3 regions of the Paraburkholderia kururiensis genome follow, and region 2 is predicted to be linked to each of the others. Evidence: predicted binding sites of a transcription regulator. Region 2 holds the regulator's gene; each other region holds the start of a gene.
What was found. Region 2 encodes LexA, which represses DNA repair genes until DNA is damaged. Its sites were predicted from a motif close to ACTGTATNNNNATACAGT; they were not measured.
Positions count from the first base shown of each region.

Region 1: the regulator LexA is predicted to act here: its motif matches at 4,008-4,025, upstream of imuA (translesion DNA synthesis-associated protein ImuA).
Region 3: the regulator LexA is predicted to act here: its motif matches at 3,722-3,739, upstream of dinB (DNA polymerase IV).

Region 1 is NZ_CP139965.1:3,061,897-3,072,091, forward strand. Features, by position in the region: gene U0042_RS13585 (error-prone DNA polymerase) at 1-1,395, opposite strand, end outside; gene U0042_RS13590 (Y-family DNA polymerase) at 1,401-3,152, opposite strand; gene imuA (translesion DNA synthesis-associated protein ImuA) at 3,043-3,897, opposite strand; gene U0042_RS13600 (ATP-dependent DNA ligase) at 4,121-5,854, opposite strand; gene U0042_RS13605 (ligase-associated DNA damage response exonuclease) at 5,851-7,029, opposite strand; gene U0042_RS13610 (PAS domain S-box protein) at 7,123-9,771, opposite strand; gene U0042_RS13615 (hypothetical protein) at 9,950-10,099, opposite strand; partial or broken gene U0042_RS13620 (Spy/CpxP family protein refolding chaperone) at 10,086-10,195, shown strand, end outside.
Region 2 is NZ_CP139965.1:2,570,115-2,580,309, forward strand. Features, by position in the region: gene hyi (hydroxypyruvate isomerase) at 1-94, shown strand, start outside; gene U0042_RS11510 (2-hydroxy-3-oxopropionate reductase) at 161-1,069, shown strand; gene U0042_RS11515 (asparaginase) at 1,374-2,402, opposite strand; gene U0042_RS11520 (CysB family HTH-type transcriptional regulator) at 2,511-3,437, opposite strand; gene U0042_RS11525 (sulfate/molybdate ABC transporter ATP-binding protein) at 3,499-4,557, opposite strand; gene cysW (sulfate ABC transporter permease subunit CysW) at 4,558-5,568, opposite strand; gene cysT (sulfate ABC transporter permease subunit CysT) at 5,565-6,479, opposite strand; gene U0042_RS11540 (sulfate ABC transporter substrate-binding protein) at 6,728-7,804, opposite strand; gene lexA (transcriptional repressor LexA) at 8,109-8,759, shown strand; gene U0042_RS11550 (hypothetical protein) at 8,787-9,128, shown strand; gene U0042_RS11555 (DUF2939 domain-containing protein) at 9,125-9,817, shown strand; gene U0042_RS11560 (universal stress protein) at 9,861-10,195, opposite strand, start outside.
Region 3 is NZ_CP139965.1:5,800,333-5,810,527, forward strand. Features, by position in the region: gene U0042_RS26025 (LysR family transcriptional regulator) at 1-856, opposite strand, end outside; gene U0042_RS26030 (mandelate racemase/muconate lactonizing enzyme family protein) at 965-2,131, shown strand; gene dctA (C4-dicarboxylate transporter DctA) at 2,293-3,648, shown strand; gene dinB (DNA polymerase IV) at 3,776-4,945, shown strand; gene U0042_RS26045 (ATP adenylyltransferase family protein) at 5,199-6,140, opposite strand; gene U0042_RS26050 (amidohydrolase family protein) at 6,281-7,579, shown strand; gene U0042_RS26055 (M3 family metallopeptidase) at 7,731-9,833, opposite strand.

The sequences.
Region 1 (10,195 bases), 490 kb from region 2:
GCGATACGAGATCACGGTAGCCGCGAGCGCGGCGCGGCGCCGGCCGTACTTGCCGTAAACGTACTGGATCACCTCTTCGCGACGCTGATGCTCGAAGTCCACGTCGATGTCGGGCGGCTCGTTGCGCGCACGGGAAATGAACCGCTCGACCAGCATGTTCATGTCCACGGGGTCGATCTCGGTCACGTAGAGGCAATAGCAGACCACCGAGTTGGCCGCCGAGCCGCGCCCCTGGCACAAGATGCCCTGCTCGCGCGCGAAGCGCACGATGTCGTGCACCGTGAGGAAGTACTTTTCGTAGCGCAGGTCCGCGATCAGTGCGAGTTCTTTTTCGATCTGCTCACGCTGCCGCTCGCTCATGCTGCCCGCCCAGCGTGTGTGCGCGCCTTCCATCACGAGCTTGCGCAACCAGCTTGCCGGCGTTTCGCCGGGCGGCACGAGTTCTTCGGGATATTCGTACGCGAGTTCATCGAGTGAGAACGCACAGCGGCTTGCCACGCGCAGCGTTTCGGCGAGCGTATCCGCGGGGTATAGCGAAGAGAGCCGCACCCGCGTGCGCAGATGCCGCTCCGCGTTGGGTTCGAGCGCATGACCGCATTGCGCGAGCGACTGGTTAAGACCGATGGCCGTCAACGTGTCCTGCAAAGGCTTGCGCGAACGCGCATGCATCAGCGCGCCGCCCGCGGCGACGAGCGGCAGGCCGCTTTGCTGCGCAATGGTGCGCATTGCGTTGATGCGCACTTCGTCGTTGCCGGTTTGCCAGAGTTCGAGCGCGAGCCACGCGCGATCCGGCGCGATGCCCGCGAGCCAGTACGCGCAGCGCAGCGTTTGCGCGAGCGTCGCCGCCTGCTGCGGCACGAGCAGCAGAACGCAGTCGGGCAAATGGCGCAGATGCGCGAGTTCGGGCGGCGGGTGGGTGAAATCGGCGGGATGCAGCCGGTAGCTGCCCTTCGCCGCACGCGAGCGTGCCAGCGTAATGAGCTCGGAGAGGTTGCCGTAGCCTTCGCGGTTCATCGCGATGGCTACGAGCGTGCAGAACGGTGCACCGGCTTCATCGGTGAGATTGAGTTCGCTGCCGATCAGCAGATGCAGCGGCGGGCCGGGTGGCGCTTCCTCTTCTCCTTCACTGCATGCCTTCCGTTCCTTCTCACGTTCCGCTTCGATGATCTTGAGCGCGCTGTGGGCACGAACTACACCGGCGAGCGAGCACTCGTCGGTAATCGCGAGTGCGCTGTAGCCGCACTGGATGGACCGCTCGACAAGCTCACCGGGACGCGACGCGCCGCGCAGGAACGTGAAGTTGGTGAGGCAATGCAGCTCGGCATACGCCGGCAATTGCGGCATCGGAGGCGCGGCGCCCTTCCCGGCATGGGACGCTGTATCGACGGTCGACATGGCGTTCAGCCAAAGAGGCCCTGCAGGAACCACTGCCCGCTCAAGCGCTCGCGATACACCCAGAACATGCGGCCCTGATCGTCGCCGGCCACGTAGTAATCACGCTCCACGCCTTCGCCATCCCACCACCCGGCCTCGATGCGTTCGGTGCGCGTGAGCGTTTTCAGCGGACGCCGGTAGACCGGACGCTCGTCGCGCACCACGAGCCGCAGCGGCCGTTCGAGCATCCATACCGGACGCGGCTGCGAGGGCAGTGGGCTCTCGGGCAGATCGAGCACGGCCTGAAGCGGCGGTTGTTGCGCGGCGCCAGCCTCTTGGGCGGCCGGCTTTTTCGCACGCGACGGCTTGCGGCGTCCCGCTGCGGGCTCGCGATAAGCGGCGGCCTGCATCGCCCGCTCGGGGCGATGATCTTCGTGGGTCGAAAGCTGCAGTACGTTCTGTGCGCCGAGCCGCGCGCCGAGCCGCTCCATCAGACGCGCCATGGATTCGTCCGACGCCTCCGGCATGGGAAAGAGCGTGCCGCTGGGCGCGGCGTATTCGCTCACTTCGTCGGCGACGAGTTTCAGGCCGATCACCGGTGCAGCCAGCGCCGTCTGATTGAGCTTTTCGCGCAGCAGCCAGATGAGGTGATCGGCATCGCGCGAAGGCACCGCCCAGCCAAGCCTCAGCACCGACGTGCGCGGCGCATGGCGCGAGGCCAGCTCGTGTTCGAGCCGCAGTTCGAACTTGCGCAAGGCCGCGTGATGGGCGCCCAGCCAGCCGGCCAGTTGCACGACGAGCCGGCGCGCCGCAAACAGCAAGGCTTCGGCGCTATCGACGCGCGCCTGCAGTTCCAGCTGCGCGTGAAACGAAGCCGGCGCCTGGAAGTATTCGCGCGGATCGGGATGCTCGCCGAAGGCTTGCGCGAGCAGCGTGAGCACGTCGTCGCCGAAGCGGCGCACGATGCCCGCGCGCGGCAGACGGCGCAGATCGGCGAGGGTCGTGCAGCCGATCTGCTCGAACACGTCGCCATGTTCGGCGGCGAAGGGCAAGAGCGAAACCGGCAGCGTATCGAGCGTGCGCGCCAGCGTCGCCTGCTTGACCACGCGCCAGCGCCGCCCCGCCCGCTCGGCACGCGCCGCGGCCAGCAGCCAGGCGCCCCACGCCGTGGGGGCACAGGCGAAGCGTGCGGTGTGCCCCAGCGTCTCCACGGTCGAGGCGACTCGCGAGAACAATACGCGCAGGCCGCCGAAAAGACGCAATCCCGCGCCCACCTCCAGCAGCAGCGTATGACCTTCGGCAAACGCCACGTTCGGCGTAAAGGCGAGCAGCGCCAGCGCCAGCGCTTCGAGCGCCGCTTTCTCGCGCGCCGGGTCGGGCGTGAGCATCGCGATCTGCGGCGCCAGCGCGAGCGCATGCGAACGCGTGTTGCCCGCACGCACGCCTAACCGGTGCGCATCCAGATCGGGAATCAGGATGCGCACATGATCGGCGAGCGCATGACAGCGCACGTTCGCGGCATCGGTGCCGGACTGCGCCGACGGCGCGTTCGGCGAAGGCGGGCGAGCGGAGACGGCGGCGGCCGCTCCGACCGTTTCGGCGTCCCGAACGATTCCAGCGATAGCCGCATGGCTCGCGGCACCGCTTTCGGCAAGCAGCGCGCCGGCCTCATGCCGGTTGCGCGGAGCGTCCGGGTATTCGGGCTGCCGCGGGAGCGCCAGAGGCGGCTTCACCGCCTCCAGCGGCAACAGGGGCAAGGTAACTGCGATCCACAACATGATTGCTCTCGTGCCATTGGCGTTGATGGCCGGACTGGGACTGCGGCGACGGCAGCAATCCGGCCTGCAACGGCAACGTGACGGAGAGCGGCCGGGCGAGAGGCGGCCCGCGCCGCTTGAAAACGTCCACCGACACCGCCGCTTCCTGAAGCCAGCGATGCCGGTCGATGGTGTCGGCATCGGGCGGCAGCACCGGCTCGCATGCGATGCGCAGCGGCGCCGCCGAAGACTGGCTGCGCGCGTGCGCCGGCCGCACGAGGAAAGCGAGCGCGCGCGAATCCTGCGCCACGACCTGCAGCCGACGCACCGCATCCGGACGCGCTTTCGCAAGCCACACCAGCACCGCGCCCATGCCCTCCTGCTTCAAAACCTGCTCGGCAGCCCAGGGCGCTTCGTCTTCGCGCGCGCGCACCCAGACCACGCGTTCGAGTGCGATGCCCCACGCCTTCAGCGCGCACGCATAGGGCTGCCAGGGCGGCGCGACCAACACGACGTGCTTACCGTCGCGCGCCGTGAGGGTCTTCAGCGCCGGCGCGACGAGCCGCATTTCGCCGATGCCGCCGTGCTCCACCAGCAGCTCGGTCAGGCTGCCGGCAGGCCAGCCTTCGCCGGGCAGCAGCGCATCGAGAGCGGCGTACCCGCTCGACACGACGCCCGCGGTTGCCCCGGCAAGCTGGTCCCCTTGCCACACCCGGCTGCGCAGCCGGGAGGGCAAGGCGCTCGTGGCATGGAGTGCTGCAGCCATGATTCGTGTGATGCTCTTTCAAAAGGGGATACGCCGCCCTCCCGGCACAAACCGGGCAAGGCGGAACTGTCACCGGCGGCGGGAACCGGATACCGGAAACCACGCCAACACCTGTATATTTATACAGTATCGAAGAAGGAAGGAAAAGAGGTTTTGACGGGGAAGGGAAAACCGCGCTGCCGGCATAAACAGGGCACGCATCGCGACCCTCGACGCGCCTGTTCTAGCCCTTGATAAAGCCCTTCAGCGTAGCGAGCGTATCGGCGTCTTCAATGCTTTTGTCCGTACGCCAGCGCAGCATGCGCGGGAACCGCACGGCCACGCCCGACTTGTGCCGCCCGCTCGCCTGAATACCTTCGAAGCCGATTTCGAACACGAGCGTGGGTCGCAGGCTGCGCACCGGGCCGAACTTCTCGACCGTCGTCTTGCGCACGATGGCATCCACCTCGCGCATCTCCGCATCCGTGAGGCCTGAATAGGCCTTCGCGAAGGGCACCAGCGTGCGCACGCCGCCGGCCTCGTCCCACACGGCGAAGGTGAAGTCCGTGTAAAGGCTCGCGCGCCGGCCGTGTCCCGGCTGGGCGTAGAGGAGCACCGCATCCACCGCGTAGGGATCGATCTTCCATTTCCACCACGCGCCCGCCGTCTTCGTGCGCCCCACGCCGTACAGCGACTCGCGCCCCTTCAGCATTAGCCCTTCCACGCCGCGCTCGCGACTCTCCTCGCGCAGCGCGGCGAGCGCGCTCCAGTCCGGCGCTTCGGCCGCCGTGACGAGCGGCGACAGCCGCAGCGGCCGCGCGGCGACTTCGGCCGCCGCAGACGCCCCCAGCACGTCGGGCCACGCGAGCCTTTCGAGCCACGCGCGACGCGCTTCGAGCGGCGTCGTCCGCAGGTCTTCGCCTTGCGCTTCGAGCAGGTCGTAGGCTACGAAGGTGGCCGGATAATCGGCCAGCACCTTCTTCGTGAGCGTCTTGCGCGTAATGCGCGGCTGCAACTGCGCGAACGGCAGCGGCACGGCGGCGCCGGGCGCCCAGGCGAGGATTTCGCCGTCGATCACGTAGCCGTCCGGCAGCGCGCGGCCCAGCGCCTCGATCTCGGGAAAGCGGTCTGTAATCAGATCCTCGCCGCGCGACCACAGCCACACGCATCCCGCGCGCTTGACGAGTTGCGCGCGAATGCCGTCCCACTTCCATTCGACAAGCCAGTCGCCCCGCGCACCGAGCGACGACGGTTCGTCCTGCAACGGATGCGCGAGGAAGAACGGATACGGCAAGCCCGCGTCGCCCGCATGCACCTGCGTCGCGAGGTCCGCGCGCAACGGCTCGTGCGCGGCATGCGCGTCGCCGTCGTGGGTGCTCGCCTGCAACGCGGGGGCGACGAGGCGCAGATAACGCGCGGCGTCCGGCGTCTGACGCGAATCCGTCCAGCCGACCATGCGCTGCGCGATGAGCTTGTGATCGACGCCCGCCACATCGGCCAACGCACGCACCACGAGTTGCCGCGCCACGCCCACGCGGAACCCGCCGCCAATCAGCTTGGTGAGCAGAAAGCGACCGCTCCAGTCGAGTTCGTCCCACCACGCGGTGAGCCGCTCGCGCAGTGTCTCGGGCGCGGCGCCGCGCAAGGGCAGCAGCCGGTCCTCGATCCATTGCGCGAGGCCCAGCTCCGTCGTGCGCCCGACGGGCGGCAGGACGTGCGCGATGGTTTCGGCGAGGTCGCCCACGACCTCGTACGACTCGTCGAAGAGCCATTCGGGCAGGCCCGCACGCTCGCGCGCGATTTCGACAAGCAAGCGTGTGGGCACCGATTGCCGCGGCTTGCCGCCCGCGAGGAAGTACGAGGCCCAAGCCGCGTCTTCGGGCGGCACCGTGCGGAAGTACGCGATGAGCGCATCGAGCTTGTCGCGCGTGGACGTGGTGGCGTCGAGCGCCGTGTAGAGCGCAGCGAAGCGCCTCATGACGAGGGGTCTCCTGCGGTGTCCGCGTCATCGCCTGTGTCCGGGCGCTCCCTGTCCTTCGCGCTATCGTCCGCGTCCGCATCATGTCGCGATGCCGCCTCTTTTCGTGCGAGCGATTCGAACGATCCACCCGCCGCCGCGGCATCGGGCGACTGCGCCGCCGCATCCGCTTCCACCGCGTCGCCGCCGTATTCGGTCGCGAACGCTTCGGCTTCGAGCCCAGTCTCGCGCAGCCAGCGCACGAGCGGCTCGATATGCCCGTGCGTGACGATGACGCGTTCCGCGCCCGTCGCGGCAATCGCGCTCAGAAGCCCGGGCCAGTCCGCGTGATCGGAAAGAACGAAGCCGCGGTCCACGCCGCGCCGGCGACGCGTGCCGCGCAGCCGCATCCAGCCCGACGCGAAGGCGTCGCTGTAATTCCCGAAGCGACGCAGCCACGCGCTGCCTTGTGCCGACGGCGGCGCAACGACGAGCGCGCCCTTGTACACGTCGCGCGCCTTCGGCGGCACGTCGGCCGTGAGCCGCGTCTCGGGCAAGGCCACGCCCGCCGCGCGATACGCGCCGTTGAGCGGTTCGATCGCGCCGTGACAGAAGATGGGACCGATGGCGGCATCGATGCCCGCCAGAATGCGCTGCGCCTTGCCGAACGAATAGCAGAACAGCACCGACGCCCGCTCCTGCGCCGCGTTGTGGCGCCACCATGAATCGATGCCTTCGAACACGCTGTGCGCGGGTTCCCATCGGTACACGGGCAGGCCGAAGGTGGATTCGGTGATGAAGGTGTCGCACCGCACGGGTTCGAAGGCGTCGCAGGTGGGATCGACTTCGAGCTTGTAGTCGCCGGAGACCACCCACACGTGGCCGCGATATTCGAGCCGCACCTGGGCCGCGCCGAGCACGTGGCCGGCCGGATGCAGCGACACCGTCACGCCGTTGATGGCGAGCCGCTCGCCATACGCCACCGCTTGCAGGCTGATGCCGGGCAGCCGCGCGAGCAGCACGCCGGCACCGGCCGCCGACGCGAGGTAATGGCCGTGCCCCGCCCGCGCATGATCGGCGTGGGCGTGGGTAATGACGGCCCGCGGAACGGGGCGCCACGGATCGATATAAAAATCGCCCACTGGGCAATACAGGCCTTCGGGGCGCGCAACGACGAGGTCGGCGGAAGGATTCAAGACGGGAGCTTGCGGCAGGACGTAAGCGATTTCGTCAGTTTAACGGCGCCCGCCGATGCACGCCGGCCACGCCCCATCAGCCGCACGGTGCGTTCAGTCCGTGCGCCGGATGCGCTGTGCACCGTCCATCGGAATGCGTACGGCAACGGAGGTGCCGCAGCCCGGCGCGCTCGCGATGGATATCTCGCCGCCCAGCATCAGCGCGCGCTCGCGCATGCCGACGAGGCCGAACGACTGCTCGCGCACGGTCCTGGAATCGAAGCCGCGGCCGTCGTCGCGCACTTCCAGCACCCAGTCGTCTTCCACCTGCGTGAGCGAGATCGTGACCTGCGCCGCCGACGCGTGCCGCACCACGTTCGTGAGCGCCTCCTGCACGATGCGAAAGAGCGCGACGGCCAGTGCCTCGTTGAGCACGAAGCTGTCGTCGGGCACGCGCAGCCTGCAACGGATGCGGCCATCGCGCGCAAGCTCGGCCGCGAGCCATTCGAGCGCGGCGACAATGCCCGCGTCGAGCGCCGCGGGCCGCAGCGAGGCCACGGCGTTGCGCACGACCCCGATGGTGTCGTCGGCGAGTCCGAGCAGGTATTGGCAACGCTCGGCGAGCACGGGATGGTGCGGCGCAAATTCGAGCCGCAGCGCCGACACGCCGAGGCGCAACGCGGTCAGGTGCTGCCCCAGTTCGTCGTGCAGTTCGCGTGCAATGCGCTTGCGCTCTTCTTCGCGGGCGGTTTCGCGCCGCGACGTGAGTTCCTGCAGCAAGGCATACGAATCGCGCAGCTGCCGCTCGACGCACAGCCGGTCCGTGATGTCAGTCCAGATGGTGAGTGCGCCGCGTATCTCGCCGCCCGCGTCGCGCTCGGGCACGGCGCTCACGTGCCAGCCGACAGGCTTGCCGTCGCGCTCCCATGTGAGGTCGAACCGCTTGCCGACGCCGCTTGCCATGACCTCTTCGAGCGTCGTCGTGATGGCCGGCAGTTCGGGCATGGCCGTGCCCGGCAGTTCGGCGGGCGTCTTGCCGAGCGCGTCCTCGGCCGATACCCCGCACACCGCTTCGAACCGCGGGTTCACGTAAGCATGCCGACCGTTGCGGTCGTAACGCACGATCATCTCCGGCGCGTTTTCGGCCAGCGTGCGAAATGCGGCCTCGCTCGCACGCGCTGCGAGTTCGGCTGTTCTCAGCGGCGTGATGTCGCGCGCCACGGCGAGCACGCTCACCACCTTGCCCTCCGCGTTCTTTTCGGGAATGTGGCGCGCTTCGTAGATTCGCCAGACGCCGTTCACGGCCCAGCGCGTTTCGAGCCCGCGCGCCTCGCCGGTGGCGAACACCTCGCGGATGCCGTCCTCCAGCATGCGTACCTGGACGCCGTTGACGTCCGCGCTCATCTCGCTGATCCGGCGGCCGACGAACGCGTCCTGCGAAGCGCCGATCGTCGCCGACACACGCGGATTCACGTAGAGATAACGGCATTCGCTATCGAAGCGGAGGAGCGGATCCGGGAAGTTCTCGGCCAGCGTGCGAAAGCGCTCCTCGCTGCGCTTAAGTCCGTCGATGTCGCGGCAGATGGCGAGCACGGTGGCCACGCTGCCGTCGGGCGCGAACTCGGGAACCATCCGCAAATGGCCCCAGCGCAGCTCGCCCTCGCGATTGCGAAACCGCACCTCGTCCACCCATTCCGTGCCTGTTTCCACGACGTGCCGCAGTTGCTCCACGTAGCCGGGAATGTCCGTGATGGGCGACGTCTCGATGGCCTCCACACCCCTCGCGCGAACTTCGCCGGGCGGGAGCAGTGCAAGCAGCGCCGGGTTGGCATAGACGCGCCGGAACGCGAGGTCGTAGCGCGCGATGTAGTCGGGCGAATGCTCGACGAGCGCGCGAAACGCCTGCTCGCTCGCATGGAGCCGCTCTTCCGCGTTGCGGCGCTGGGTGATGTCGCGCCCGATGGCGAGCACGCCCGTAATCTCCTCGCGCGGCCCGCGTTCTGCGGTAATGCGGACGTGGTGATAGCGCACCTCGCGCCCGTGTGCGCCGAACACGAATTCGAGCGTGCGTGACTCGCCCGTCGCCAGTGTTGCCGCGATGGCGGCCTCGTAAGCGGCGAACTGCGGATCGTCGATGTGCTGGGTGGGCGTCGCGCCCAGCATGTCGTGCACAGGCCGGCCGATGATCGCGGCAAGACCCGAATTCGCGTAGACGAGCCGGCATTGCCCGTCGTAGCGGCAGATGATGTCGGGCGTGCTTTCCGCAAGCCGCCGGAACTGCGCTTCGAGTTCGCGCTGCGCGAGCGCCAGCACTTCGGCCTGCCTGCGTTCGGTGATGTCGCGCACGAGCGCGAGGTTGTAGGCACGCCCGCCGTGCTCGAAGTAGCTCGCGGTGATCTCGACGGGCACGCTCACGCCGTCCTTGCGCCGATGGGTCGATTCGACGACGAGCCAGCCCTTCGCGCGCAACTCGTTCCAGGCCTCGCGCCAGCGCGCCTCGGTCCACTGGGAATCGACGTCCATGACGCGCAGCGTGAGCGCCTGTTCGCGGTCGTAGCCGAGCGAGCGGCAGGCTTCGTCGTTGACGTAGAGAAAGCGCCCGTCCTCGTGGATGAGATACGCGGACTCGCGAACGAGGTTCAACACGACGCTCAACAGATGCAGCAGGGCCTGCGGACTGTCGACCATCTGGGCAAGGCGCGCAGTGTCCAGCGGCAACGCGCCGGCCTGCCCCTCGGGCGTCTCATGTCCGATGTTTTCCATGGAGCCCCGCGCGTGTCAGGTGAGATCTGCCCCAGCTCCCCGGGGCCGCGTAGCGGGCAAAGGGGGGGCTGGCATTCATTCGCCAAGCATAGCGCAACGATAAGCCGGCAGCGATGCGGGAATTCCAGCCGCGCCGCGGGAAAAAGGCAGCTGGCCTCGCAAGGCGTCGCCGCCCGGTTCACCGCTCGCCGGTCAATGCGCCGTGCCGCGACGCCACGCTCAGCGGATACCCGTTGACGTGGGTCAACGGGGTCATCGCCGCTGTTTCCAGACTCGGCTCAGATGCGCTCCTGGCCTCGCGGCCCACCCATCGAATGGAGATGACCATGTCTACTGCTTCGTACCTGAAACGCGCTGCTTTTGGCCTTGCCGGCGTCGCACTCGCGGCAATGCTGGGAGGAAGCGCGCTTGCGCAATCCACCTC
Region 2 (10,195 bases):
CGGTTACGTGGGCTGCGAGTACAAGCCGCGCACCACCACCGTGGAAGGGCTCGGCTGGCTGCAGCGCGCAAGCCAGACGCGCGTGGCCGCCTGACGCGAGACGCATGCACTCGACTCGACGAATACAGACCGACATTGACTCAATCGGAGAACGACACACATGGCAAAGATCGGATTCATCGGCCTCGGCATCATGGGCGCGCACATGGCGCGCAATCTCATCAAGGGCGGGCACACGCTGTTCGTGAACGGCGCCTACCCCGTGCCCGACGATCTGCGCGCGAAGACCACCGCCGTCGCCAACTCGACCGCCGTGGCGCAAGCCGCGGACATCGTGATCGCCATGGTGCCCGACACGCCCGACGTGGCGAACGTGCTCTTCGCCGACGACGGCGTCGCGAAGGGCCTCACGGCCGGCAAGCTCGTGATCGACATGAGCTCCATTTCGCCGCTCGAAACGCAGGCCTTCGCGAAGCGCATCAACGCGCTGGGCTGCGACTATCTCGACGCGCCCGTCTCGGGCGGCGAGATCGGCGCGCGCGACGCGACGCTCACGATCATGGTGGGCGGTCCGCAAAACGCTTTCGATCTGGCGAAGCCGCTCTTCGACCTGATGGGCAAGAACGTCTCGCTTATCGGCGACAACGGCGCGGGTCAGACCTGCAAGGTGGCCAACCAGATCATCGTGGCGCTCAACATCGAGGCCGTGGCCGAGGCGCTGCTGTTCGCCGCTCGCTCGGGTGCGGACCCCGAACGCGTGCGCCGCGCGCTGATGGGCGGCTTTGCGTCGTCACGCATTCTCGAAGTGCACGGCGAACGCATGACGAAGCGCACCTTCAACCCCGGCTTTCGCATCGAACTGCACCAGAAGGACCTGAACCTCGCACTCGATGGTGCACGCAAGCTCGGCATCGCACTGCCGCACACGGCGAGCGCACAGCAGCTTTTCAGCGTGTGCGCCGCGAACGGCGGCAAGGCCTGGGATCATTCGGCGATGGTGCGCGCCCTCGAAATCATGGCGAACTTCGAGGTGGCGCAAGCGCCCGACGAAGAGGCGAAGGCGGCCTGAGCCGGGTTGCGCCTGTTGCGCGGGCGGCTGTGTCGGTTACGTCGCCCGTCGATCGACAGACAACCGTCGCCCCATTGGGCGGCGGTTGCAGGTGGGGCGCTCCCTCCCGCGCATGAACCTGCGCGGGAAGGAGCCATCGGGGCCGCCCTGGGCTGAGGGTGGCCAGTGGGGTCCGCAGCGGCGCCCGGCGAAAGCGGGGAAGCCTTGGTCGGTCAGACGTCTTCGCCGGGTGTCCGGCTGTCGGATTCTTCTTGCGGTGCGGAAGCGGAGCCAACCGCACACGTGGTCGCAAATCACGCTGCAATCAGTACGTGTCGAACACGCGCTGTAGCGCCGCGCTGTCGCTCACGCCGCTGGCCAGCGCCAGCATCAGCAGCACGCGCGCCTTGTAGGGATTGAGCGTACCCGCGCTGACGAAACCCAGCGCGTCGTCGGGCGCGGCGCCGTTGCGCATCACGTGCCCGGAGCCCACGCGCGACGAGCGCACCACCGCTACGCCGCGCGCCGCCGCTTCGGCTAACGCCTGCTGCAAGGTGGCGTGGATCGAGCCGTTACCCGTTCCCGCCACGACGAGCCCGCGCACGCCCGCGGCCACCAACGCATCGACGGCAAGACGCGAGACGCCTGCATAGCTCGCCACGATCTCCACCTGCGGCCACGGTGCGCCGACAGCAAACGGCGTCGCGGTCGTATGCGCGCGCACCACGCTGCGCTGGAACTCCACACGCCCGTCCTGCACCCAGCCCAGCGCGCCGATCTCCGGCGACTGGAACGCGTCCACGGCGTAGGTGCTCGTCTTCACCACGTCGCGTGCGCTGTGAATGCGGTTGTTGAAGGCGAGCAGCACGCCCTGCCCGTGCGCCTTCTCGCTCGCCGCCACGGTCACGGCATTGAGCAGATTCAGCGGACCGTCGGCCGAAAGCGCCGACGACGGACGCATCGCCGCGGTCAGCACCACCGGCTTCGCGCTCTTCACGGCGAGATGCAGCAGGTAGGCGGTTTCTTCGAGCGTGTCGGTGCCGTGCGTGATCACGACGCCGTCTACGTCGGCGCTCGCGAGCAGCGCGTTCACGCGTTCGACAAGCGTGGTCCAGAGCGCGGAGGCCATGTCTTTGCTGTCGATGCTCGCGAGTTGCTCGGCCTGAATACGCGCCACCGACGAGAGCGCTGGCACCGCCGCCAGCAGTTGATCGACGCCGACCACGCCGGCCTGATAGCCCGCGGTGTTGGCCGCGTCCGGCGCGGCCCCGGCGATGGTGCCGCCCGTAGCGAGCACCGCGACGCGCGGCAGCGCGGAAGCGGCCGCGGATGAGGAAGTAAGAGGTGTATTCATGGCCGCGATTGTAAGCGAACGCGAGCACGCGATTCGCGGCCTTGGGCGGTTGAGCGGCCCAGTCGCGCAACGGCGGGCGCGACTGCCCGCGCAGTGCGCATGTTCAGATCACCCCGCCTCGCGCAACTGGCTCGCGATCTGCGCTTCGGTCAGATGCGGCGCGAACATCTCGATGAGCCGGTACGCGTACTGACGCAGGAACGCGCCCTTGCGCAGGCCCACGCGCGTCGTGCTCGCCTCGAACAGATGCTCGCTGTCGAGCGCGACGAGCCCGGTATCGCGCTTCGGGTCGTAGGCCATCGCCGCCACTACGCCGATCCCCATGCCGAGCTCGACGTAGGTCTTGATCACGTCGGCGTCAATTGCGGTGAGCACCACGTCGGGCAGCGCCCCCGCCTTCGCGAAAGCCTGGTCGATGTGCGAGCGGCCCGTGAAGTCCTGGTCGTAGGTGATGATCGGATACTCCGCGACTTCTTCGAGCGAGAGATTCGGTCGGCCCACGAGCGGGTGGTCCTTCGGCACCACGACGACGTGGTGCCACGAATAGCACGGGAACGTCACGATGTCGGGAAAGCGGTCCAGCGCCTCGGTCGAAATGCCGAGGTCCGCTTCGCCGCTGATGATCATCTGCGCGATCTGCTGCGGGCTGCCCTGGCGCAACGCGAGATGCACCTTCGGGAACACTTCGCGGAAACGATGCACGACCTTCGGCAACGCATAGCGCGCCTGCGTGTGCGTCGTGGCGACGACGAGGTGGCCGCTGTCCTGATCGGCGAACTGGCGAGCCACGCGGCGCAGGTTCTCGGCGTCGAGCAGCATGCGCTCGATCAGCTGGTGCACCGCCTTGCCCGGTTCCGTGAGACCCGTGAGGCGCTTGCCGCGGCGAATGAAGATGTCCACGCCCAGTTCGTCTTCCAGATCCTTGATCTGCTTCGAGACGCCCGACTGCGACGTGTACAGCACGTTGGCCACCTCGGTGAGGTTCATGTTTTGCCGTACGGCCTCGCGCACGAAGCGCAGTTGCTGAAAATTCATCTGTGTCTCCGGTTCTGCCAGAGTGAAATAGTCATGGTGGTTCGAACGAGCCCGGACCGGCTCAGCCTGCCGGAAACACGCGCAACGCGCGCGGCACGGCGGTCGCCCCGTCGCCCACGGCAAGGCGCAGCTCGCGCCACGTTTCGCGGTCGAGTTCGGCTTCGAGCACGCTGCCTTCGGCTGCGGCCAGTTCCACCCGCACCGACCCGCCCAGCGGCACGACGCGCCTCACATCTACCACGATGCCGTCGGCGCGCGCGGCCCCTTGCGGATACAGCACGAGATCGTGCGGCCGCACGTACGCGTACGCGGGCCCTTCGAAAGCGGCGTCGATGCCGATAGGCTGCGCCGCCCCCTCCGCCACGAAGCCGCCGCGGCCCACGCTGCCGCGCAGCCGGTTCGCCGCGCCCAGGAACTCGTAGACGAACGGCGTGCGCGGATGGTCGTACACCTCCTGCGGGCTGCCCACCTGCTCGACGCGGCCGTGATTGAGCACGACGATGCGGTCCGCCACTTCGAGCGCTTCTTCCTGATCATGCGTGACGAAGAGCGTCGAGATGTGCAGATCGTCATGCAGCCGCCGCAGCCAGCTGCGCAGTTCCTTGCGCACTTTCGCATCGAGCGCGCCGAACGGCTCGTCGAGCAGCAGTACCTTCGGTTCCACGGCGAGCGCACGCGCCAGCGCGATGCGCTGCCGCTGACCGCCCGACAACTCCGACGGATAGCGCTGCGCCAGCCAGTCGAGCTGCACGAGCTTCAGCAGCTCGTGCACCTTCTCGCGGATCGCGGACTCCGCTGGCCGTTCCTTGCGTGGCTTCACGCGCAGGCCGAACGCGACGTTCTCGAACACCGTCATGTGCCGGAAGAGCGCGTAGTGCTGGAACACGAAGCCGACTTGCCGCTCGCGTGCGCCCACGGCGGCCACGTCCTGGCCTTGCAGCACGACCTGCCCCGCGTCGGCGAATTCGAGGCCCGCAATCACGCGCAGCAAGGTCGTCTTGCCGCAGCCGGAGGGCCCCAGCAACGCGACGAGTTCGCCGGGCGGAAAGTCGAGGGAGACGTCGTCGAGCGCGGCGAAGTCGCCGAAACGCTTTTGCAGGTTGCGAACGATGATGCCCATTTACTGCTCTCCATGGTGAACCGGGCGCGCCAGCGCCACACGCGGCGCGGCTGCGGTTTCTTTCGATACGGCTGCGTGGGCGCCGGCCAGCGCAGACGCGCCGGCATGCACCGCGCCGCGCGCCGCCTCCTGTTCGGCCGACATGTGCCGCTCCGCGAGCAGCTTGAGACCGAGCGTGACGAGCGCGAGCAACGCGAGCAGCGAAGCCACTGCGAACGCCGCTGCGAAGTTGTACTCGTTGTAGAGAATTTCCACGTGCAGCGGCATGGTGTCGGTCTGACCACGAATGTGTCCCGACACCACGGACACGGCGCCAAACTCGCCCATCGCCCGCGCGTTGCACAGAATCACGCCATACAGCAGCCCCCAGCGGATGTTGGGCAGCGTGACGCGCCGAAAGATCTGCCAGCCCGAGGCACCCAGCACGTGGGCCGCTTCTTCCTCGTCGTTGCCTTGCGCCTGCATGAGCGGAATCAGCTCGCGTGCGACGAACGGAAACGTGACGAAGATCGTCGCGAGCACGATGCCCGGCACGGCGAAGATGATCTGCACGTCGTGGTCCTGCAGCCAGGGGCCAAACCAGCCTTGCGCGCCGAACATCAGCACGTAGATGAGCCCCGAAATGACGGGCGAAACCGAGAACGGCAGGTCGATCAGCGTGGTCAGCAGCGCCTTGCCCTTGAACTCGAACTTCGCGATGGCCCACGACGCCGCCAGTCCGAAGGCGAGATTGAGCGGCACCGCGATGGCGGCCGTGGTGAGCGTGAGGCGGATGGCGGCGAGCGCGTCCGGGTCGGCGAGCGATTCGAAATAGACACCGATGCCCTTTCTCAGCGCCTCGTAGAACACCGCCGCAAGCGGCACGACGAGAAAGAGCCCGAGAAAGGCGAGCGCGATCGCGGTGAGCGTCCAGCGCACGAGGCGCGATTCGGTGACAGGGTCCGGACGACGCGCGGCCACGGCGCCGTGCCCTCCGTTCGCGGCGGATGCCGCTCTACTGTTGCCGCTCATTGCGCACCTCCCGTCGCGTGCGACGCGGCGCCCAGCTCCGGTATCGTGCCCGGCCCCGCCGACGCCGCCGAGGCGCTGCGACTCGTGCGCCGTTGCAGATACCACTGCAGCGAATTGATGAGCAGCAGCATGAGGAACGACACCACGAGCATCACCACCGCGAGCGCTGTGGCGCCGGCATAGTCGTACTGCTCGAGCTTCGTGATGATGAGCAGCGACGTGATCTCGGACTTCATCGGCACGTTGCCCGCAATGAAGATCACCGAGCCGTACTCGCCGAGCGCGCGTGCGAACGCGAGCGCAAAACCGGTCAACAGCGCGGGAAGCACCGCGGGCAAAACCACGCGCCGGAACGTGAGCCAGCGTGAGGCGCCAAGGCACGCGGCCGCTTCCTCCTGTTCGCGCTCGAAGTCTTCGAGCACCGGCTGCACGGTGCGCACGACGAACGGCAGTCCGATGAACGTGAGCGCGACCAGCACGCCAAGTGGCGTGAACGCGATCTTGATGCCGAGCGGTACGAGAAATTGACCGATCCAGCCGTTGCCCGAGTAAATGGCGGCAAGCGAAATGCCGGCCACCGACGTGGGCAGCGCAAACGGCAGGTCGACCACCGCATCGACGACGCGTTTAAGCGGAAACGTGTAGCGCACGAGCACCCACGCCACGAGGAAGCCGAACACGGCGTTGATCGCGGCACCGCCCAGCGCGGCGAAAAAGGTGAGCCGGTACGAGGCGAGCACGCGCGGCGAGGTAACCGCATGCACGAACTGCGCCCAATCGAGCGTGGCCGTCTTGAGAAACGTGGCGGCGAGCGGAATCAGCACCACGAGGCTCAGATACGCCACCGTAATACCAAGCGTCACGCCAAAACCGGGCAACGCCGCCGGTTTGCGGAAGGTGAACGTCGTCATGCCAATGCTCTGTCAGGGTTCTTCAGGGTTACATCGACGTCCGGTCATGCGGTCGGCGAGGCCGGCAGCGCGCGCGGCCGGTCATGCCCACGCCGTGCTGCCGTTCCCGTCGCCGCGATCTGCCGGTCGCTTTTATCGTGACACGCGTGATGCGGTGATATTGCACGGCGCTCTTTCGATGCCGTATCGGCGTTCTGCCGTGCTGCTCCCGCCGTGTTGCTTCCGCTTTGCTGCTTGATAAGCCGCCGTTACTGCGGCTGGTAGATCGAATCGAATACGCCGCCATCGGCGAAGTGCGTCTTCTGTGCGTTCGTCCAGCCGCCGAAGGTGTCGTCCACGGTATAGAGCTTCAGCTTCGGAAACTTCTGCGTGAGTTCGGCGGGCACCTTCGTCGAACGCGGGCGATAGAAGTTGCGCGCTGCAATCTCCTGGCCCTCTTCGCTATAGAGGAAGTTCAGGTAGGCCTCCGCGACCTTGCGCGTGCCGTGCCGGTCCACGACCTTGTCCACTACCGCCACGGGCGGCTCGGCCAGGATACTCACCGAGGGCACCACGATCTCGAACTTCTCGGGGCCGAACTCCTTGAGCGACAGGAACGCTTCGTTTTCCCAGGCGATCAGCACGTCCCCGATGCCACGCTGCACGAAGCTCGTCGTCGCGCCGCGGGCGCCGGAATCGAGCACGCCGGCGTTGCGGTAGAGCTTCGCGATGAAGTCCTTCGCCTTCTGCTCGTTGCCACCCGGCTGGTGCAGCGCGTAGGCCCACGCCGCGAGGTAGTTCCAGCGCGCGCCGCCCGAGGTCTTCGGATTCGGCGTGACGATCGACACGCCCGGTTTTACGAGATCGTCCCAATCCTTGATGTGCTTCGGATTGCCCTTGCGCACGAGGAACACGATGGTCGACGTGTACGGCGAGGCGTTGTCGGGCAGGCGCTTCTGCCAGCCTTTGTCGATGAGCCCCTTGTTCGCGATGGCGTCGATGTCGTACGCGAGCGCGAGGGTCACCACGTCGGCCTGAAGCCCGTCGATCACGGAACGCGCCTGTGCGCCCGACCCGCCGTGCGACTGCTTGAAGGTCACCGTCTCCCCGGTCTTCGCCTTCCACTCCTTCGCGAACGCCTGGTTGACGTCCTGGTACAGTTCGCGCGTGGGGTCGTAGGAAACGTTGAGGAGCGTGGTGTCGGCGTGCGCCGTCGTGACGCCCCCCGGCGCGCCCAGCACCGCGGCAAGGCCGAGACCGAATGCGGCGATCCAGTGTTTTGCCTTGCGCGTGGCAGCCGGTGCGGAGGCGCGTGTCCTGCCGAACCCCGTCGTGTGGTCTTGCATCGGTTTTCTCCTTTTGTGTCGCGTAGCGGTGGCGCCGTGCCGCAAAGCGGGTTTGGCGGACGCTCCGGGTAATGCGAGCCAGTCTAATGAGACCCCTTCATGATTAAAAATAATCCTTCTTCATTTTTTAATACGGAAAAGTGGTAACGACGGCGGGATGGGGCGCTGCGGCGTGTTTTCGGCTGTCATCGCAGCGCAATGCGGCGTTGTGGCACAGGCTCGTGCCGCGAACTTCAAGTAACGCTTGAAAAGTGCCGGACACTGTATAAAAATACAGTCACCTGTCTATCCATACAGTGGCGCCATGACCAAACTCACCGCACGACAGCAGCAGGTTTTCGATCTGATTCGCCGGGCCATCGAGCGCACGGGGTTTCCGCCCACGCGCGCCGAGATCGCCGCGGAACTGGGGTTCAGTTCGGCCAACTCGGCGGAGGAGCACCTGCGGGCGCTGGCGCGCAAAGGGGTCATCGAACTGGCGGCGGGCGCATCGCGCGGCATCCGGCTGCTGCCGGGCATCGACGACATGCCGCATCAGTTCACGTTGCCGCACTCCAGCCTCATGCAGCTTTCGTTGCCGCTCATCGGACGCGTGGCCGCGGGTAGCCCGATCCTCGCGCAGGAACATATTTCGCAGCACTACGCCTGCGACCCCGCGCTCTTTTCGAGCAAGCCGGACTATCTGTTGAAAGTGCGCGGTCTTTCCATGCGCGACGCGGGCATCTTCGACGGCGACTTGCTCGCCGTGCAAAAGCGCACCGAGGCGAAAGACGGCCAGATCATCGTGGCGCGGCTGGGTGACGACGTCACGGTGAAGCGCCTGAAGCGCCGGCCGAACGGCATCGAGCTGATCGCCGAAAACCCGGACTACGAGAACATCTTTGTGGAAGCCGGCAGTGCGGATTTCGCACTGGAAGGCATTGCGGTGGGCCTCATCCGCCCGACCGAATTCTGAACGTCTGAACGCCGCCTGGAGAGATTCATGGAACGTCTTGCCCGCCTGCTGCCCTTCCGCCAGTTCGGCCGCCTTCGTCATCTGCGCACGCTGGTGCCCTGCATCCCGGTCGCGTCCGCCGTAGACACTGTGTCGGCCCCCCGGACAGCACCGCTCTTCGGCAATGAAACCCAATCGCTGCCCGCCCTGCCGTCGGCACAACCGGCGTTCGCCCGCGTCTCGCTCAACGCCGGCGTGCACAGCGAGCCGGCTCGCCGTGCCCCGGTGCGCGTCTATCACGGGCCGTCGCGCCTCATCATGGTGGGCACGTTCGAGGCGGTGTGCCGCATGATCGACCATTGCATCGCCGAACAGGGCGCGGGCGCGTGAACGGGCCGGGACAGCACGCTACGCGGCGGCTCGCTATCGCGGCCGTCGTGCTGCTTGTGGTAGCGGTGCTGGGTTACGCCTACGCGTCGCCTTACATCGTGCTCGATCGGCTCAAGCGTGCGGCGGACGCGCGCGACGCCGAAACGGTCAACGCCTATGTCGACTATCCGGCCCTGCGCGTGAGCCTCAAACAACAGGTGACCGAGTTGCTGATGCGGCGCATCGACGCGCAAAAGCACGGCAATCCGTTCGCCGTGATCGGCGCGATGATCGGTGCCGCGCTGATTGGTCCGCTGGTGGATGCGTACGCGACGCCCGACGGTGTCGCGGCGATTCTCAATGGCATGCCGCCGCGCGGGCAACCCGGCGAACGGCCTCCCCCTGTGGGCCCGTCCGGAGGAACGACGGGCGGTGAGGCTGAAGGCACCGCATCAACTGCGCCGTCTGCATCCTCCGCCCCCTCTGGGCCCCCGACCACCCAGACGCCCACCGCGCCCGCCACTCCGCAGACGCCACCCGAGGCGCAGACGGCCCCGCCTCAGCCACCCCAGACCACGGCTGGATACCGCGGCCTCAACGAGTTCGTCGTGACCTATCAGCATGGCGTTGGCGATACGCGGTATGCCGCCATCCTGCGCCGCGACGGCCTCTTCTCATGGAAGCTGTCTGCCGTGGACCTCAACGGATAAGCCCTCCGGCTCGCGCGGTCGGTCGTCCGCGAACTGCGCGTGACTAGGCCGCTGCGGCCTCCTCCTTCTGCTCGGCCGAAGACGAACACGCGACCAGGATGCTGCACGACACGCGATCCAGCAGTTGGGTGTTGCCTGCGCCCATCCACCATCGCGAGAGACCCGTGCGGCACCGGTGCCCCACGACGACGAGGTCGGCTTGCAATTCATTGGCCAGATTCGCGATTTCGTCGATGGGGTGTCCAAACGCGAAATGGCCCTGTGCCTTCACACCGTGCTCGGTCAGCCAGTCCACTCCCTCCTGGAGAATCTGCCGCGCGGTCTCTTCGAAGCGACCGCAAGCGACGTCGGTCAACAGGCCCGCGCTCTGTGCAATGC
Region 3 (10,195 bases), 3.2 Mb from region 2:
CTCGCGCGCGTGCGGACTGATTGCGCTTGTTCGGGTAGTACACGAACAGATCGGCAGACGGCTGCACGAACTCCGGCAACACGATTCGCAGGCGGCCGCTCGCCACGTACTTCGCGAGATCCCACTCCGAGCGCACGAGAATGCCGTGCCCGTCCAATGCCCAGCCGAGCACGATGTCGCCGTCGTTGCTCGAGAGCGTGCCGTGCACTTTCACCGCGTGGCTTTCGCCGTCGCGCTCGAAGCGCCATACGCTGTATGCGTCGTCGTTTTGCCGATGCACGATGCACGCGTGATTCGCGAGGTCGGCGAGGCTTTCCGGCGCGCCGTGTTGCTCCAGGTAGCGCGGCGAAGCACACAGAAAGCGGCGGTTCGACATCACGCGGCGCGCAATGAGCCGCTGGTCCGGCAGCGCGCCGAAGCGAATGGCCAGGTCGATGCCGCTTTCCACGAGATCGACGGGCCGGTCCGTCACGTCGAGTTGCACTTCCACATGCGGATACCGTTTCGCGAATTCGGACACGATCGGCGCGATCGTCGTGCGCCCGAAACCGAGCGTCGCGTTCACGCGCAACAGTCCTTTGGGGACCGAATGGCTCGAACTAACGGCGTCTTCCATCTCGCGCAGCTGGGCGAGGATGCGGGTGGCGTGATGCAGGTAGGTTTCACCTTCGGGCGTGAGGCTCACGTGGCGCGTGGTGCGGTTGACGAGCCGCACGCCGAGGCGCGCTTCGAGTTGCGACAGACGCTTGGTGGCGGCGGGCGGGGTGAGATTGAGTTCCCGTGCCGTGGCGGCCAGGTTGCCGTGGCGCGCGAGCAGCACGAAAAACTCGAGGTTGGACGCAATGTCGGTCTTCACTGAAAGTTAATGAAGTAATGAGTTTCGGTGAATCATAACGGCGGTCACGGCGAATAATCTAGCGGCTCCCAACGCTGCCGCACGGGCGGCGCGAAGCACGGAGACACCATGAGAATCGTCGAAATACGCGAAAAAACCGTTCCCATCAGTTCGTCCATCCGCAACGCCTACATCGACTTCAGCAAAATGACGCTGAGCCTCGTCGCCGTGGTGACGGACGTCGTTCGCCACGGCAAGCCGGTGATCGGCTATGGCTTCAATTCGAACGGCCGCTACGGGCAGGGCACGCTGATGCGCGAGCGCTTCATTCCGCGTGTGCTGGAAGCCGATCCGGCTTCGCTCGTCGACGACACCGGCGACAACCTCGATCCCCACAAGATCTGGGCGACGATGTTCAAGAACGAGAAGCCGGGCGGCCACGGCGAACGTTCCGTCGCGATGGGCACCATCGACATGGCCGTGTGGGACGCGGTGGCGAAGATCGAAGGCAAGCCGCTCTTTCAACTGCTCGCGGACCGCTACGGCAACGGCCAGCCGGATCGCAAGGTGTTCGTCTACGCGGCAGGCGGCTACTACTACCCGGGCCAGGACCACGGCAAGCTCAAGGACGAGATGCGCAGCTACCTCGACCGCGGCTACACGGTGGTGAAGAAGAAGATTGGTGGCGCGTCGCTCGACGAAGACCTGCGCCGCATCGACTCGATCTTGAGCGTGCTCGGCGACGGACAGAAGCTCGCGGTGGACGCGAACGGCCGCTTCGATCTGGACACCGCGATTCAATACGCGAAGGCGCTCTCGCAATACGACCTGTTCTGGTACGAGGAGCCGGGCGATCCGCTCGATTTCGAGCTGCAAGCCACGCTGCGCAACTACTACGACAAGCCGATGGCCACCGGCGAAGACCTGTTCTCGATGCAGGACGCGCGCAACCTGATCCGCTACGGCGGCATGCGTGCCGACCGCGACTGGCTGCAGTTCGACTGCGCGTTGAGCTACGGCCTCGTCGAGTATCTGCGCACGCTCGACATGCTGCATCAGCACGGCTGGTCGCGCTCGCGCTGCATTCCGCACGGCGGCCACCAGATGTCGCTCAACATCGCGGCCGGCCTGGGTCTGGGCGGCAACGAGTCGTATCCCGACCTGTTCCAGCCGTACGGCGGTTTCCCCGACGGCGTGAAGGTGGAGAACGGCTACATCACGATGCCCGACTTGCCCGGTATCGGCTTCGAAGGCAAGGCGGATTTGTACGCCGAGATGCGCAAGCTGGCGGAATAGTTGCGGTCCTGCCACGGGAACGAGTCAAGGCAAAACCCAGGCAAGACCCGAAGCCACACCCAAGGAAGAACAGGCGGGCGGAGCACCGCGCTCGACACACCGGGCGCGGTGCCGCAAACAGACCTGCCGTTCGTGGAGTTCGCCACGCACAGGAGACAGTCATGCGGGTTGCAACCATTCGGAAGTATCTTTCGCGGCTTTACGTTCAGGTGCTGATCGGCATCGTCGCCGGGGTGGCCGTAGGTCACTTCTTTCCCGACGTCGGCACACAGGTCAAGCCGCTCGGCGACCTGTTCATCCGGCTGATCCGGATGCTGCTCGCACCGATCATCTTTGCCTCGGTGGTGGTGGGCATCGCGCGCATGACGGACATTCACGCTGCGGGGCGCGTGGGCATGAAGGCGATCGTCTACTTCGAGATGGCGTCGACGCTCGCGCTCGGCATCGGTCTCGTCGTCGTCAACGTGGTGCAGCCGGGGCGCGGTATGAACGTCGACCCTGCGCACATCGACAGCGCGGCCATCGCGAGCTACACGCACGCCGCGCATCAGCACGGCATGCTCGACTTCTTCATGAGCATCGTGCCCAACAGCGTGGTGGGCGCCTTCGCCAACGGCGAGATGCTGCCCGTCATCTTCTTTTCGGTGCTGCTTGCCGTCTCGCTTGCGCGACTGGGTCCGCGCGCCGCGCCTTTCGTCGACATGCTCGATATGTTCCTGCAGGCGATGTTCGGCGTGGTGCGCATCGTCATGTGGGTGGCGCCCATCGGCGCGTTCGGCGGCATGGCGTTCACGGTGGGGAAGTACGGCATCGGCACGCTGGCCTCGTTCGGCGAACTGATGCTGTGCCTCTACGTCACCTCGATTGCGTTCGTCGTGATCGTGCTGGGTATCGCCATGCGGCTGTGCGGGCTGTCGTTATGGAAGTTTCTTCGCTACATCAAGGACGAAATATTCGTGACCTTCGGCACCGCCTCCACGGAGGCGGTGTTGCCCCAGATGCTCATCAAGCTGGAGAAGCTCGGCTGCGCGCGCCCCGTGGTGGGCATGGTGCTGCCCACGGGCTACACCTTCAATGCCGACGGCACCGCGATCTACCTCACGATGGCGGCCATCTTCGTCGCGCAGGCCATGAACATTCACCTGAGCCTTGGGGACCAGCTGCTCGTGCTCGCGGTGCTGCTGCTCACGTCGAAGGGATCGGCGGGCGTGGCGGGCGCGGGGTTCGTCGCGCTCGCGGCGACGCTGGCCTCGATGCGCAGCATTCCTGTTTCCGGCCTCGTGCTGCTGCTGGGCGTGGACCGCTTCCTCAACGAGGCGCGCGCCGTCACGAACCTGATCGGCAACGGCGTGGCCACGGTGGTCGTGGCGCGCTGGGAGAAGGCGATCGACATGGACCGCGCCCGCGCCGTGCTCGATCGCGGCGCGTTGGAGGCCGGTGAGCCGGAGCCCTCGCTCGTGGAAGCGGAAGCCGGAAGCCGAGGCGCCAGGGGCGCGAGCGTCGGCCACTCGCTCTGAGGCGATGGCGCACCGGCGGCGAGCGCGCCGTCGGCGCGCGAAACGGCTGCGGCACTGCACGCTTGAAAACCATACTGTGTTTTTGTACAGTACGGTCACCTCCAACGTGACAGATGCCGCCCGACCCATGCCGTCCGCGTCGGCTGACTTTTCAGCCCGCAAGATCATTCACTGCGACTGCGACTGCTTTTACGCGTCGGTTGAAATGCGCGACGACCCCTCGCTGCGCGGGCGTCCGCTCGCCGTGGGCGGGCGGCCCGACCAGCGCGGCGTGATTGCCACCTGCAACTACGAGGCGCGGCGCTTCGGCGTGCATTCGGCCATGTCGTCCGCGCTCGCCATGCGCAAGTGCCCGGACCTGTTGATCCTGCCCTCGGCCATGGAGAAGTACCGCATCGCGTCGCGCCAGATCATGGCCATCTACCACGACTACACGGCCGACGTCGAACCGCTTTCGCTCGACGAGGCCTACCTCGACGTCACCCATTCCGACCGCTGCAAGGGCAGCGCCACGCTCATCGCAAAGGAGATTCGCGAGCGCGTGCGCGAGACGGTGGGCGTGACGGTGTCGGCCGGCGTGGCGCCCAGCAAGTTCATCGCGAAAATCGCCTCGGACTGGAACAAGCCGGACGGGCTTTTCGTAGTGCGTCCGCACGAGGTGGACGCCTTCGTGGCTGCATTGCCGGTGCGCAAGATTCATGGCGTGGGCAAGGTGACGGCGGCGAAGCTCGAAAAGCTCGGCCTCGCCACCTGCGCGCAACTGCGCGAGTGGCCGCTCGTCGATCTGCACCGCCACTTCGGCGTGTTCGGCCAGCGGCTCTACGAACTCGCGCGCGGCATCGACGAGCGGCCGGTGCGCGCGGACCGCGAGCGCAAGTCCGTGAGTGTAGAGACGACTTACGTGATCGATCTCCAAACCCTGGACGAGTGCGCAGCCGAACTGCGGCGCCTCACGGAGCAGCTGGACGCCCGCATCGAACGTGCCGGAGCCGCCGCGGCGGTGCGCAAGCTGTTCGTGAAGATCCGCTTTGCCGATTTCCAGCGCACGACGGTGGAGTGCGTGGGTGAAGCGACCCATCTGCCGACGCTGCTCGCGCTGCTCGAAAAGGGCTTTGCGCGACGTAATCAGCCAGTGCGGTTGCTGGGCGTGGGCGTACGGCTGGAAGAGGACGATGCGACGCTGCGCGGGCAGTTCACGTTGTTCGACGAAGATGGCGAAGACGTTCCGCTGGCCCACGCCGACGAAGCGGATGACGACGAAGAGGGGCAAGGGCACGAGCCTGATCGGGGCATGTGACTTGAACCGGCTGATGCCGTGGCGAAGTCACTGGTGTCGTGATGCCTCCACTCGCGCAGGCGGGCAGAGCGCCTGTTGCGTCGTGCCACGCAACGCTTTGCCGCATACCTGGCAACCTCGCGGCCTCGGCGCATTGGGCGGCGTTCTGTCGGCGTCCTCGCGGCATCCGCGCGGGCACCGTCAGGCCGTTACCCGTGCCTGCTTTCGGTTATTCGCGAGACGCCGCATGCAGTACTCGACGCAGTACGGGCGCTCATTGCAGCGTCACCCGCTCCAGCACCTTCATCGGCCCCAGGCTTTTCACCACGTTCATTTGTGCTGCGTCGCGCACGAACAGCGATCCGGCGAAGCCCAGCGCGTTGACCGACACGCCCTCCACGCACTCGGCGGCGCGTGGCACGAGCAGCATCCAGCGGCGCGTAACGAGCAGGTTGTACGGCGCCCGTTGCAACCCGTCTTCGTGCGCTTCGATGGCGCCTCGTCCTGCCGCTTGCAGCAGCGCCCGATAGGCGCTTTCGAGCGTCTGTGCGGCTTCGTGCCTGCGCGCGGCGGGCTCGGTGCCGTCGGCGGCGTCGACAGGCACGTCGAGCCGGCAGAACGCATGGCGAAACGGCAGCGCCGGAACCGTCTGCGGTATGCCGCAGGTCGGCGGCACGTCGCGCCACACGGCTTCCATCGGCACGCTGCCGCCTGTGCTGCCGTGAGGCGCGAGCGGCACCATCTGCAGATGCTTGTGCGGCTGGCTCGCGCCCGCTTCGGCGCCGCCGTTGTAGAAGGCGAGGCCGTCGAACTCCGCCATGCAGGCCGCGAGCGCCGTGAAGTCGGCGCGATCGAGCAACGCTTCCTGGCGCTCGAAGGCGCGCGTGACGATCAGCAGATGGTGGTCGATGACGTTGAACTTGTTGAGCAGCGCTACGTGCGTGGGTGAGATGCTCGCGACGAACAGATCGGCGTCGTAGGGCAGGAAAGGGTTGAAGGCCGCGCCCGTTGCCGTGTGGGCTGCGGATTGCGCCTCGCGAGCGCGCGCCTTGAGCGCGAGGCTCGATACCTGCCGCACGACGAAACGCACGCCGTGGTCCTCGATCGAAGTCTCGGTGGTCTGGATCGGGCGCAGCGCCTGGCATCGCAGCGCGTGCTCCGTTTGCCTCAGCAGGGCGGGCCAGAGCGTGCCGGGTTGCAGTTCGAGCGTGTCCATGGCGATGCATGTTAGTACAACGTCGACGGTCGCTCGGAACGCGCGAACGTGCCGGCGCAGCGGAGGCTTCGCAGCGACGCGCGGCACCTCCCACGCGCTTTCTGTCACCGATAGAATCGACGGACACTCAGGAGCCGCTCATGGACCTCATCATCCGCCGCGCCGTGTTGCCCGGCATGTTCGCGTCGCGCAACGACGCCCAAGGCGAAACCGTCGACATCGGTATCGAAGGCAACCGCATTGCCGCCGTGGAGCCGCGGCTTGCGGCCACGGCGCGCGAGGAGATTGATGCGGCAGGCTCGCTCGTGAGCCCGCCGTTCGTGGACGCGCATTTCCACATGGACGCCACGCTCTCCTACGGTTTGCCGCGCGTGAACGCATCCGGCACGCTGCTGGAGGGCATCGCGCTGTGGGGCGAACTCAAGCCTCAGCTGACGCAGGAAGCGCTCGTCGAACGCGCGCTTGAATATTGCGACTGGGCCGTGGCGCGCGGGCTGCTCGCCATCCGCAGCCACGTGGACGTCTGCGACAGCCGGCTGCTTGCGGTCGAGGCGCTGCTCGAAGTGAAGCGGCGCGTGGCGCCGTATCTGGACCTGCAGCTCGTGGCCTTTCCGCAGGACGGCCTGCTGCGCAGCCCCGGCGCGTTCGACAACCTCAAGCGCGCCATCGCGATGGGCGTGGACGTGGTGGGCGGTATCCCGCATTTCGAGCGCACGATGGCCGACGGCGCGGAATCCGTGCGGCTGCTGTGCGAGTTCGCGGCGCAGCAGGGGCTGCGCGTGGACATGCACTGCGACGAGTCCGACGATCCGCTCTCGCGCCACATCGAAACGCTCGCGGCGCAGACGCACCGCCTGGGTCTGCATGGACGCGTGGCCGGATCGCACCTCACGTCGATGCATTCCATGGACAACTACTACGTGAGCAAGCTGCTGCCGCTCATGCGCGAGGCGGGCGTGGCGGCCATCGCGAATCCGCTCATCAACATCACGCTGCAGGGTCGCTCCGACACCTACCCGAAGCGGCGCGGCATGACGCGCGTGCCGGAACTCGCGGCAGCCGGCATCGACGTGGCGTTCGGGCACGACTGCGTGATGGACCCGTGGTACAGCCTCGGCTCCGGCGACATGCTGGAAGTGGCGCACATGGGCCTGCACGTCGCGCAGATGACGGGCCAGGACGCCATGCGCGCCGCGTTCGACATGGTCACGGTGAATCCGGCGCGCATCCTGGGTCTCGAAGGGTATGGCATCGCGCCGGGCTGCGAGGCGAACTGCGTGGTGCTCGACGCGCGCGATCCTGTCGAAGCGATCCGCCTGCGTGCGACGCGGCTCGCGGTGGTGAGGCGCGGCAAGGTGGTGAGCCGCATGCCCGCTGCGCGCGCAACGCTTGCTCTTGAAGGACGGCCGCACGAGACCGATTTCCGGCTGCATCGGTGATGCCTGCTTTCAAACGGCGCACTCGGGTCGCGGCAAGACGCCCACAAAAGAGCGCGCGGCGGGAGGTGCCCGCCGCGCGCTCTTTTGCGTGCTTATTTGTTTGCTCATCTGCCGCGGCCATAAAGCGCCGCGGTCACGGCCCGAGGACGTATCAGTGCGCCGTCGTCTCCGTCATGCCGTTGTGGCGCAGCAGCGCGTCGATGCTCGGCTCGCGGCCGCGGAACGCCTTGAACGATTCCATGGCGGGGCGGCTTCCGCCCACCTCCAGAATCTCGCGGCGATAGCGCGTGCCCGTGGCCGCGTCGAGCACGCTGCCGCTCGCGTTCTGCGCGGCTTCCTCGAACGCGGCATATGCATCGGCCGACAGCACTTCGGCCCATTTGTAGCTGTAGTAGCCCGCCGCATAGCCGCCCGCGAAGATGTGGCTGAACGTGTTGGGCCAGCGCGAGAACGGCGCCTGCGCGATGACGTGGAAGCGCTCGTTGATCTCGCGCGCGAGGTCGTTCGCGCTCTTCGTGCCGGCCGCGTCGAAGTCGACGTGCAGCGCCATGTCGAACATCGAGAACACGATCTGCCGCAACGTGCCGAGCCCGCTCTGGAAGTTCTTCGCGGCGAGCATCTTGTCGAACAGGTCGCGCGGCAGCGGCGCGGCGGTATCGACGTGCTGCGTCATGTCCGAGAGCACGTCCCACTCCCAGCAGAAGTTCTCCATGAATTGCGACGGCAGTTCGACCGCATCCCACTCCACGCCGTTGATGCCCGACACGCCCAGTTCGTCCACGCGCGTGAGCATGTGATGCAGCCCGTGACCGAATTCGTGGAAGAGCGTGATGACTTCGTCGTGCGTGAAGCACGCGGGCTTGCCGCCCACCGGCGCCGAGAAGTTGCAGGTGAGGTAGGCCACCGGTGTCTGCACGTCGTTGTGGCCACGGCGACGGCGCGTGCGTGCGTCGTCCATCCACGCGCCACCGCGTTTGCCTTCGCGCGCGTAGAGGTCGAGATAGAACTGCGCGACGAGCGTGCCGTCCGGGTTTTCGACGCGGAAAAAGCGCACGTCCGGATGCCAGACGGCGGCTTCGTCGCGGCGAATCTTCACGCCGAAGAGCGTTTCCGTGACCTTGAAGAGGCCTTTGAGCACGACGTCTTCCGGAAAGTACTGCTTGACCTCGTTTTCCGAAAACGAATAGCGCTTCTGGCGCAGACGTTCGCCGGCGAACGCGATGTCCCAGGGTTCGAGCGCGGCGAGGCCCAGCTCGTTGGCCGCGAACTCGCGCAGTTCCTTCCAGTCGCGTTCCGCGTGCGGGCGCGCGCGCTTTGCGAGGTCTTCGAGGAAGCTCATGACCTGTTCGGGCGAGTCGGCCATCTTCGGCGCGAGCGACACCTCGGCGAAGTTGCGGTAGCCGAGCATCTTCGCTTCTTCCGCGCGCAAGGCCAGTTGTTCGGCGATGTTCTCCGTGTTGTCCCACTCGGGCTTGCCGCCGCCGTACACGGGCCCCAGTTCCGAGGCGCGCGTCACGTAGGCGCGATACATCGTCTCGCGCATCGCGCGGTTCTCGGCGTATTGCATGACCGGGAAGTAGGACGGAAAGTGCAGCGTGAATTTCCAGCCGCTCTTGCCGTCCTTTTCGGCGGCTTCGCGGGCCGCCGCAATTGCGTCTTCGGGCAGGCCGGCAAGCTGCGACTCCTCGGTCGCGATGTAGGCGTAAGCGTTGGTGGAATCGAGCACGTGGTCCGAGAAGGCCTTTGAGAGCGCAGCCTGGCGTTCCTGCAATTCGGCGAAGCGCGGCTTCTGGTCTTCGGGCAGCTCGGCGCCCGACAGGCGGAAGTCGCGTAGCGCGTTGTCCAGAATCTTGCGGCGCTCGCCCGAGAGCAGCGCGAAATCGCCGCTCGCCGCGATGGCCTTGTACTTCTCGTAGAGCGCGAGGTTCTGGCCGACGCTCGACCAGAATTCGGTCACGCGCGGCAGGTTCTCGCCGTACACGGCGCGCAGCTCGGGCGTATCGGCCACGGCATTGAGGTGGCCGATCACGCCCCACGCACGCGAGAGCGGTTCGGTGGCGCGCTCCACCGGCTCCACGACGTCGGTCCACGACGCCGGCGTGGCCGGCAGGCTCGCGCGTTCCACGGCGGCGTTCGCGTTGGCGAGCAGCACGTCGAGCGCGGGCGTGACGTGCTCGGGGCGGATGTCGCCGAAGCGCGGCAGATCGGAGAAGTCGAGAAGCGGATTGTTGTGTGTCGATGAGGTAGTGGACATGGTGCTTCCTGTCTGTCGCGGTGTCTGGGCAAAAGGATCACGGGTGCAGGCTGGCGTGCGGCTCGCCCGAAGCCGCGGCGGCGTGTCGGGGCCCGCCATGCGCATCCGGATATCGACATTATTGGGGCACGGCGGGCGCTTTCCAACCCGGACGCCGAGGCTCTGTGCACGGTAGCAGAAGTTGTCCCGCCATGCTCGGGCGGAGCGCCCGGTCCGCGTGAGGCAGCGGCACTGGCCTGCAAGCGCGTCTGGCCCGTCGTGCGGCAATGGGTATCGGATCGTGGGTGAGCGAACAGTTTTCCGCCGGGGCGCGGCCCATCATGCAGGCTCGCCGCGGTGTCGGCCGCGAAGTTGCTGCGCTT